One region of the Mesorhizobium sp. WSM4841 genome, then DNA from elsewhere that is predicted to be linked to it. Evidence: predicted binding sites of a transcription regulator. Region 1 holds the regulator's gene; the other holds the start of a gene.
The links. Region 1 encodes PhoB, which activates phosphate uptake and scavenging genes when phosphate is short. Its sites were predicted from a motif close to TGTCATNNANCTGTCAT; they were not measured.

Region 1 (4,658 bases):
CGGATCGTTCCTGACCATGATCGTTACGCTCGCCATCGCCTTCCCGATCGGCGTTTCGGCGGCGATCTATCTTGAGGAATTTGCCCCCAAGAACCGGCTGACGACGATCATCGAAGTGAATATCAACAATCTGGCGGCGGTGCCTTCGATCGTCTTCGGCCTGCTTGGACTTGCCGTATTCCTGAATTTCTTCGGCATGCCGCGCTCAGCCCCGGTGGTCGGCGGCATGGTGCTGGCGCTGATGACCCTGCCGATCATCATTATCGCCTCGCGCGCTTCGTTGCGCGCCGTGCCGCCGTCGATCCGCGAGGCGGCGCTCGGCATCGGAGCGTCCAAGGTCCAGACCGTATTCCATCACGTCCTGCCGCTGGCGATGCCGGGTATCATGACCGGCACCATCCTCGGAATGGCGCATGCGCTGGGCGAAACCGCGCCGTTGCTGATGATCGGCATGGTCGCCTTCATCGTCGACATTCCCGGCGGCTTCACCGATCCCGCGACGATCCTGCCGGTGCAGATATTCATGTGGGCGGATTTCCCGGAAGCTGGATTCCAGCAGAAGACTTCGGCGGCGATTTTGATTTTGCTGCTGTTTTTGGTCATCATGAACGCCATCGCGGTGATACTGCGCAGGCGCTTCGAGCGGCGCTGGTAAGGAGTAGAGGATATGAACATCATGACGGAAGCCGGCGTCGAACAGAAACTGAGCAGCGGAACCAATGCCCCTTCGATCAAGATGAAGGGCGAAAAGGTCTCTGTTCATTACGGCGAGAAGCGAGCTCTGTTCGATGTGGATATCGATGTCCGCGAGAACCAGGTGACGGCGTTGATCGGCCCATCGGGCTGTGGCAAGTCAACATTCTTGCGGTGCCTGAACCGAATGAACGACACGATCGATATCGCGCGGGTGAGCGGCAAGATCACGCTCGACGGTGAGGATGTCTACGACCCGAAAATCGATGTCGTCGAGCTGCGAGCTCGCGTCGGCATGGTGTTCCAGAAGCCGAACCCGTTTCCGAAGTCGATCTATGAAAACGTCGCCTACGGTCCGCGCATTCACGGCCTGGCCAGGAGCAAGGCCGAGTTGGACGGCATCGTTGAATCGAGCCTGAAGAAGGCCGGCCTGTTCAACGAGGTCAAGGATCGCCTGCTCGAGTCGGGCACCGGTCTCTCCGGCGGACAGCAGCAGCGCCTGTGCATCGCGCGCGCCATCGCCGTATCGCCGGAAGTGATCCTGATGGACGAGCCCTGTTCGGCGCTCGATCCGATCGCCACCGCCCGCGTCGAGGAACTGATTGACGAACTGCGCCAGAACTACACGATCGTCATCGTCACCCATTCGATGCAGCAGGCAGCGCGCGTGTCGCAACGCACGGCGATGTTCCATCTCGGCTATCTGGTCGAGGAGGGCGCGACCGACAAGATGTTCACCAACCCCGACGACAAGCGCACCCAGGACTACATCACCGGCCGATTCGGCTGAGCGGTCCGGCGGCGAATTTCGAACACGAGGACAGTATCATGGGTGAACACACCGTCGCATCCTTCGACGAGGAACTGGAGCACATCGACAGGCTGATCCGCGATATGGACGAGCTCGCCGCCGCGATGGTCGCAGCCTCGATCCGCGCATTGCTTGCATCAGACAATGCGATGGCGCAGCGCGTCGTCTCGGACGACGCCATCATGGATGCGCGGCAGCGCGAACTCGACGATAGTGCGATCACGCTGATCGCCAAGCGGCAGCCGATGGCGCAAGATCTGCGCGCCGTGGTTGGCGCAATCCGCATGGCCGGCGATCTCGAGCGCATCGGCGACCTGGCCAAGAACATAGCCAAGCGGGTCAGCGCAGTCGGGCAGAGCGCCACGCCGCGTAATCTCTCGCACGGTATCGACGCGATGGCGGATCTCGTTCTTGTGCAGCTCCGCGGCGTGGTCGAGCACTATGTGTCGCGCAACGCCGGCGCGTTGAAAGAACTGCGCGCCGCCGACGAGAAGATCGACGTGAAATACACGGCGGTTTTTCGCGAACTCCTGACCTACATGATGGAGGATCCGCGCAACATCACCGCTTGCACGCATCTTCTGTTCTGCGCCAAGAATCTCGAGCGTATCGGCGATCACGTCACCAACATCGCCGAAAACGCCTACTATGTCGTGACCGGGCAGCAATTGCCGGCGGATCGCCCGAAGCTCGACGAAACGACGATGTCGGCGCCGGCGACATGACGGGGGTGACCGGTCGATGATCGCGCCACGCATTATGGTGGTGGAGGACGAAGAGCCGCTGGGCGTCCTCCTCCGCTACAATCTGGAATCCGAAGGCTATCAGGTCGAGGTGGTGACGCGCGGCGACGAGGCCGAAATCCGGCTGCAGGAAAACGTGCCCGATCTTCTGGTGCTCGACTGGATGGTGCCGGCGGTTTCCGGCATCGAGCTTTGCCGACGCCTTCGGATGCGCCCCGAAACCGAGCGGCTGCCGATCATCATGCTGACCGCACGCGGCGAGGAGAGCGACCGGGTGCGCGGCCTCTCGACAGGGGCCGACGACTACCTGGTCAAGCCGTTCTCGACACCGGAATTCATGGCCAGGATCAAGGCGCTGCTGCGCCGCGCCAAGCCCGAAGTGCTGTCCAGCGTGCTGAAGGTCGGCGACATCATGCTCGATCGCGAATCGCACAGGGTCTATCGCAAGAAGAGCGAGATCCGGCTCGGGCCGACCGAATTCCGGCTGCTCGAATTCATGATGCGGCACCCAGGTCGGGTCTTCTCGCGCAGCCAGTTGCTCGATAATGTCTGGGGCGAGACGATCTACATCGACGAGCGCACGGTGGACGTCCATGTCGGCCGGTTGCGCAAGGCGGTCAACAATGGTCGCATGCCCGATGTCATCCGCACCATCCGCGGTGCGGGCTATGCGATCAGGGAAGACTAGCTGATATTCAGGTGATGCCGGCCTGCGACCGGCGATTTCCTGCGCTTCCGGTACGTACCCAAAAGTACGCTCCGTTCCGGTTCTCGGAACTCGCCCAGTCTGGTCGCTTCGCGCCCGTCTTCGACTCCGGCGCGGCCTGACCTGAATCTCAACACATCCCCAAGTCGCATTCCGCCTTTGTTCCTTGCCTTCGGACTCACGCCACGTCCTTCCTGATCGTGCCGGACTTCCCTTGCGCGCCCGGCGCGAAAATCTCCTGGTCGACGAAGCTCAGCGCTCGCAAGGCGCAGCCTTCGCGGATCAGCGGCAGCTCGTTCGTCTCGGTGTCGAAGGAAATCGAACCCGAATGCTGGCCGCCGGCGGTCTGGGCGATGGCCTCGCGCAGGGCCGGCTCGATCAGGTCGAAGGCGGCAGCGCTGGCGCCGACCATGGCGACCGGCGCCGGATCGATCAGCGCGAACAGGCTGCCAAGCCCGAAGCCGAGCGCTTCGCCGGCCTTGCGGTAGGCTTCGCGCTCCGGTCCGTCCGTCTGGCGCGCCCGGGCCGCCAGTGCCCGCATCTCGGCGTCGCTGACATCGGCGACCGGCTCTGCGTTCTCGCTCAATTGCCTTGCGTTGCGCCAGATGGCGTAGTTGCCGGCATAGGCCTCGACGCAGCCGCGCCGCCCGCAGCGGCAAAGCGCGCCGCCCGGCCGATGAATCATGTGGCCGAATTCGCCGCCCGAGGAATGGGTGCCGGTGAACAGTTCGCCCTTCAGCACCAGCCCCATACCGATGCCGTGCGAGAGCAGGATGGCGATGAAATCGTCGCGGTAGCGATCCGGGTCGCGCCAGCGCAGCGCCACGGCCATCATGTTGCAGTCGTTCTCCATGATGGCCGGGATGCCGAACTCGCGTTCCAGAATGTCGGCGAAGGCGATGTTCGTCTGCGGCGTGATCGGCGACCACAACATGGCGCGCGCATGCGAATCGGTGATGCCCTGGATCGCCAGCGCGATGCGGGCGACGCTTTGGACGTCGAGGTCGGGGTCTTCGATCCGGCGCCGCACGATGGCGACACATTCGTCGATCAGCTCGTCGCGCGACATGGTCAGCGTGTCCAGCCGGCGCTGTTCCTCGGCGACCACCTGTCCGGCATAATCGATGACAGCGACCGACAGGAAATTCAGCGACAACACGACCGCCAATACGGCAGCGGCTTCCGGATTGAGGCTGAGGCCGACCTGCGGTCGGCCGCGTTTCATCGAAACGGTCTCGCTCGCCTTGCTCTCGGTCAGGATGCCTTCCTGGATCAGGTCTGAAGAGATCGCCGATATGGTCGAATGACTGAGGCCGGTGGTTGCGGCGATCTCGGTCCGCGACGGCTGGCCGGCCCGGCGTACCGCAGAAATCACCATCGCCCGGTTACGCCGGCGCAAATCGTCATGACGGATTCCAACCGACATTCTTTTGCTTCCTCCCTATTGCCGCGGCCGCTCATGAATCGGAAGCCGTCGGTAATGTCCGACAAATAGTGGCAGAAGCAGCAGGCCCTGTCATTATTTATTCCGAGTCTCGAAATAAGTCGGCAGGGACATCAAAATCCATCGGAATTGATGTTGACAGCGCTTCGCGGTTGGACCAGTATTTTTTCGAGGCTCGAAAAAATAGGGGGCCTTTGTGCCGGCCTTCGGGCCAGTTGGTCGCGCCGTACGCGGCGCAGGGAGGATATCATGAAGAGATTC
Region 2 (4,658 bases), on a different contig from region 1:
CTGCCATTGCCGGCTTTGCCAGAAGGCGTTGGGCGCGGCCTTCAACGCCCGCGTGCTGTTCCGCATCGACGACGTGACGACAGAAGGACCGGTGGCGCTGGTGAATTCCTCGCCCGATCTCAAGCGCGGCTTTTGCCCGGGCTGCGGCACGACGTTGTTTTCCCGGCGCGACTCCGCCGGCATCATCGGCGTCACCTCCGGCTCGCTTGACGATCCTTCCGTGTTCAAGCCACAGATGCATATGTGGACCGCCTCGAAGCAGCCCTGGGTACAGCTCGACGACGGACTGCCGCAATATGAAGGCGCCCCACCCCCGAACTGAAGCACAGGCGAACTGAAGCACAGGCGAACCGAAGCACAGGCGAACTGAAGCACAGGGAGTGCCCAATTTTTTTCATCCGGGACACGAGATCGCCGGCAAAGCGTCATTGGCGAGCCATCATTGCCGCCTATCTATTACGTGCGGGTCGGCAGTCGAGGAGGCGACGGATGAAGGACAGAATCAACACCCTGGATGAGCTTTTGAGCGATCCGATGGTCAAGCTCGTGATGGAGCGCGACCGCGTGCAGCCGGCCGAGCTTCGCTCGCTGCTTGAAGAAAAGGTTCGCCGGGATGATGCGCCGGTCAATCCCGTCACCGATCGCCCCGACACCGACCGCTTCGTACCGCCCGCTCACATGGTAGCCGAGAGCTGCCATAAGCTATGGCTGTGCGGCTAGGCAGCGGGCCTGCAGGCATCGGCGATCCTTCGCGCCCTCTCTGTCCTGCCGGCGTTCCAAGCAATCACCGCTGCGGCGATGAAGCCATGTATTCTGCTTGCCCTCTCGTCCTAACAATTTGATTCAAACTTTGTTGGTAATTTCTCGTTAGTAATCTGGACTGGTTTGTCCGGCGGCGTTGTCTTGCCCTCGGTCTGTTGTGTTCTGCGTACAGGTCCAGATGCGGTTTTCAGGCGTCGTCATCTTTGTGCTCGCGTCTCTGTGCCTTGCCGGCTGCACATCCACGTCCGGCGTCGACGCGTTGCAAGTGCCGTCCAGCGAGACGACCAGTTCGGTTGTGCGGCCGCCCGCGCCGGTAGCGTCGGTCGGTGCGGCCGATGCGGCACCCGACTTCGCGCAGGAAGAGGCGGGGCAGACTGTGGCTATGGCCACTCCAGAGCCTGTGGAAAGCATCGAACCACCCGCCGAGCCGATTGCCCTGGTGGCGCCGACGCGGCTGGCACAGGCAGCACCGATGCTCGCCGAGCCGGTCCAGCGCTATCGTTTTCGTGACGCCAAGCCGATCAATTTCGGCAGGGCCTCGCCCAGACACCTCGCCGTTCACGGCGTCGACGTCTCGCGCTGGCAGGGCAACGTGAACTGGGGCAAGCTGCGCGCGCAGGGCGCGAACTTCGCCTACATCAAGGCGACCGACGGCGGCGATCATCTCGACCCGATGTTCAGGAAGAACTGGCGCAATGCCGACGCCGCCGGCCTCAAGCGCGGCGCCTATCACTTCTTCTACTGGTGCCGCACGGCAGGCGAGCAGGCCGACTGGTTCATCCGCAACGTGCCGAGGGTCGAGGGCGCCTTGCCGCCGGTGATCGATGTCGAGTGGAACGGCGAATCCAGCTGCAAGCGGCGGCCGTCGCGGCAGAAGGTGCTGGAGAAGATGCAGGTCTTCATGGACAAGCTCGAGCGCCACTACGGCCAGCGGCCGATCATCTACACCGCGCCCGATTTCTACCGCGACAATCTGCGTGGCGCATTTCTGGACTATCCATTCTGGCTGCGCGCGGTGGCACAGCACCCGGCAAAGGTCTATCCCGGCCGCAAATGGGTGTTCTGGCAGTATTCCGGCTCCGGCCTGTCGCACGGGGTGAGGGGCCGCATCGACCTCAACGTGTTCCACGGCGACGAGGAAGCCTGGCGGAACTGGGTTGGTGGGCGGCAGATGGTGGCCGAGGCGGAGTAGGGCGTCCTTCCGGGGCTGGAGCTTCTTGCTGTTCGCGCCTGTGGGGGCTGATCGCGGCCGCAGAAAGCCGCCATTTGCAGGCCAGCATGAGGTGAATATCGACGGACCCTGACCGCCTGTCGCGGAAGTGTCATCGATCCGTCATCGCTTTGAAATGTGGTTCCCGCAAATCAGGTGGCTTCCATTCGAACAGGAGACGCCACCCGTGCCCCGCCATTCCGCGCTTTTCGTCCTGACGGCAGCGCTTGCTGCCTCCGTTTCGCTGCCGGCCCATGCCGACATGATGTTCAACCGGGTCGCGAGCTTCGCGGTCGCCGGAAACCTCCCGGCGGACGTCGAGAAGACCACGCCGACTTCGTCCGAGATCATCACGGCGAGCGAAGACGGCATGACGCTGGTTTATTCCGATAGCCCGCTCGGTGCGGTCGGCTTCATCGACATCGCCGATCCCAAGGCGCCCAAGGCCGGCGGCATCGCCAAGATCGACGGCGAGCCGACCTCGGTTGTGGTCATCGGCGGCAAGGTGCTGGCCGGCGTCAACACGTCTCAGAGCAAAGCCAAGCCTTCGGGCAACCTCACCGTCATCGATCTTGCCTCCAAGGCGATCGAAGGCACCTGCGACCTCGGCGGCCAGCCGGACTCACTGGCGTTCAGCAAGGACGGCAAGTTTCTGGCCATCGCCATCGAGAACGAGCGCGACGAGGATCTGAACGACGGAGAGATTCCGCAGATGCCGGCGGGCGACCTCAAGATCTTCACGCTTGCCGAAGGCCACCCTGATTGCGCGACAATGAAGACCGTCAACCTGGCGGGCATTGTCGAAGTCGCGGCGGAAGATCCGGAGCCGGAATTCGTCGCCTTCAACGAGGCCGGCGAGATAGTGGTCACGCTGCAGGAAAACAACCACATCGCCATCGTCAACGCCGAAACCGGTGCGATCGTCACGCACTTCTCCGCAGGCTCCGTCACGCTGGACAAGATCGACACCAAGAAGAACGGCGCCTTGTCCTTCGATGGCAAAATGGAAAACGTCGCGCGCGAACCCGACGCCGTGAAATGGCTCGACAATGACCGTCTCGTCGTCGCCAACGAAGGCGACTACAAGGGCGGCTCGCGCGGCTTCACGATCTTCAGCAAGAAGGGCGAGGTTCTCTACGAATCCGGTCCGTCCTTCGAGTACGAGGTCGCCAATGCCGGCCATTATCCCGACGACCGCAACAAGAAGGGCGTCGAGCCGGAAGGTCTCGAGACCGGCACGTTCGGCGAGGACGGACTGATTTTCGTCGCTTCGGAGCGTGGCTCCGTTGTCGGCGTCTACAAGGACACGGGTGCGGAGCCTCGGTTTGTGCAGATCCTGCCGTCCGGCATCGGCCCGGAAGGCCTGGTGGCGATTCCGTCGCGCAATCTCCTGGTCACCGCCAACGAGGCCGACCTGGTCGAGGACGGGCTCGCCCGCTCGCACGTGATGGTCTACGAGCGCTCCGAGGGTCCCGCCACTTACCCGATGATCACGGCAAAGCTCACGGCAGACGGCACGCCGCTGGGCTGGGGTGCGCTTTCGGCGCTCGCGGCAGGCGACACCGCCGGCAAGCTCTTCGCAGCCTCGGACTCGTTCTACGCCAACGCGCCGTCGATCTTCGAGGTCGATGCCACGCAGACGCCGGCGCTGATCACCGGCAAGACCATCGTCACGCGTGGCGGCCATCCTGCACAGAAGCTCGATATCGAAGGCATTGTCGCCGACGGTGAAGGCGGCTTCTGGCTGGCCAATGAAGGCGATCCGGCAAAGCTCGTCCCGCACGCCATCCTGCGCGTCGACGGCAAGGGCGAGATCAAGCAGGAAATCGGCTTCCCGACAGAATTGCTCGCTCATCAGAGCCGCTTCGGCCTCGAAGGCATCACCACCATTGGCGAGGGCGACGACCTGACGCTGGTGATGGCGGTGCAGCGCGAATGGGCCGACGATCCGAAGGGCCAGGTCAAGCTTTTGGCCTACAAGCCGCAGGCCAAGGAATGGTCGGCAGTGCGCTATCCGCTCGAAGCGACCGAAGCTGGCTGGATGGGGCTGTCGGAGATCACCGCGCATGACGGCAAGCTCTACATCCTCGAACGCGACAACCAGATTGGCGACCTGGCCAAGGTGAAGCGCATCTATTCGGTGGCGCTCGACGCCTTCAAACCGGCCAAGCTCGGTGGCGAACTGCCGTTGGTCGAAAAGACGCTGGTGCGCGACATCGTCGGCGACCTGAAATCAGCCACCAACGGCTATGTCATCGACAAGGTCGAAGGTTTCACCATCGACAAGAACGGCGATATCTTCGTCGCCACCGACAATGACGGCGTCGACGATTCTTCCGGCGAAACGCTGTTTTTACGCTTGGGCAACATCAGCGCCGTGAACTGAGGGTGTTATATGGAGCGTCCCCCTCATCCGTCCGCTTCACGGCCACCTTCTCCCCGCTGGGGAGAAGAGGCTGGCATCAACGCTGGCGAACTCCTCTCCCCTTGGGGAGAGGTCGGATTGCCCCGAATTGCCCTTCGCAATTTGGTTGGCAATCCGGGTGAGGGGGCACTTCCGCGAAGCCGGGCGTGGCACGGTCGCTTAGCCAGCGCGCGACGTCTTCCCTGACGGGACATAGACAGGTCTTCGCTGCGGCTGGTTTCGTCGGTGGCATCCGCGGCCGTTTCCACAAGACCCAAGCCG

Region 2: AC0L14_RS28040 (esterase-like activity of phytase family protein) is a predicted target of PhoB. The motif match lies at 2,083-2,099, and genes of this name have one in related genera.

Annotation. Positions count from the first base shown of each region.
Region 1 is NZ_JBVVQC010000009.1:91,831-96,488, reverse strand. Features, by position in the region: gene pstA (phosphate ABC transporter permease PstA) at 1-655, shown strand, start outside; gene pstB (phosphate ABC transporter ATP-binding protein PstB) at 668-1,483, shown strand; gene phoU (phosphate signaling complex protein PhoU) at 1,522-2,229, shown strand; gene phoB (phosphate regulon transcriptional regulator PhoB) at 2,246-2,935, shown strand; gene AC0L14_RS13370 (ROK family protein) at 3,132-4,379, opposite strand; gene xylF (D-xylose ABC transporter substrate-binding protein) at 4,647-4,658, shown strand, end outside.
Region 2 is NZ_JBVVQC010000032.1:47,475-52,132, forward strand. Features, by position in the region: gene AC0L14_RS28025 (GFA family protein) at 1-322, shown strand, start outside; gene AC0L14_RS28030 (hypothetical protein) at 490-720, shown strand; gene AC0L14_RS28035 (glycoside hydrolase family 25 protein) at 941-1,954, shown strand; gene AC0L14_RS28040 (esterase-like activity of phytase family protein) at 2,160-4,358, shown strand.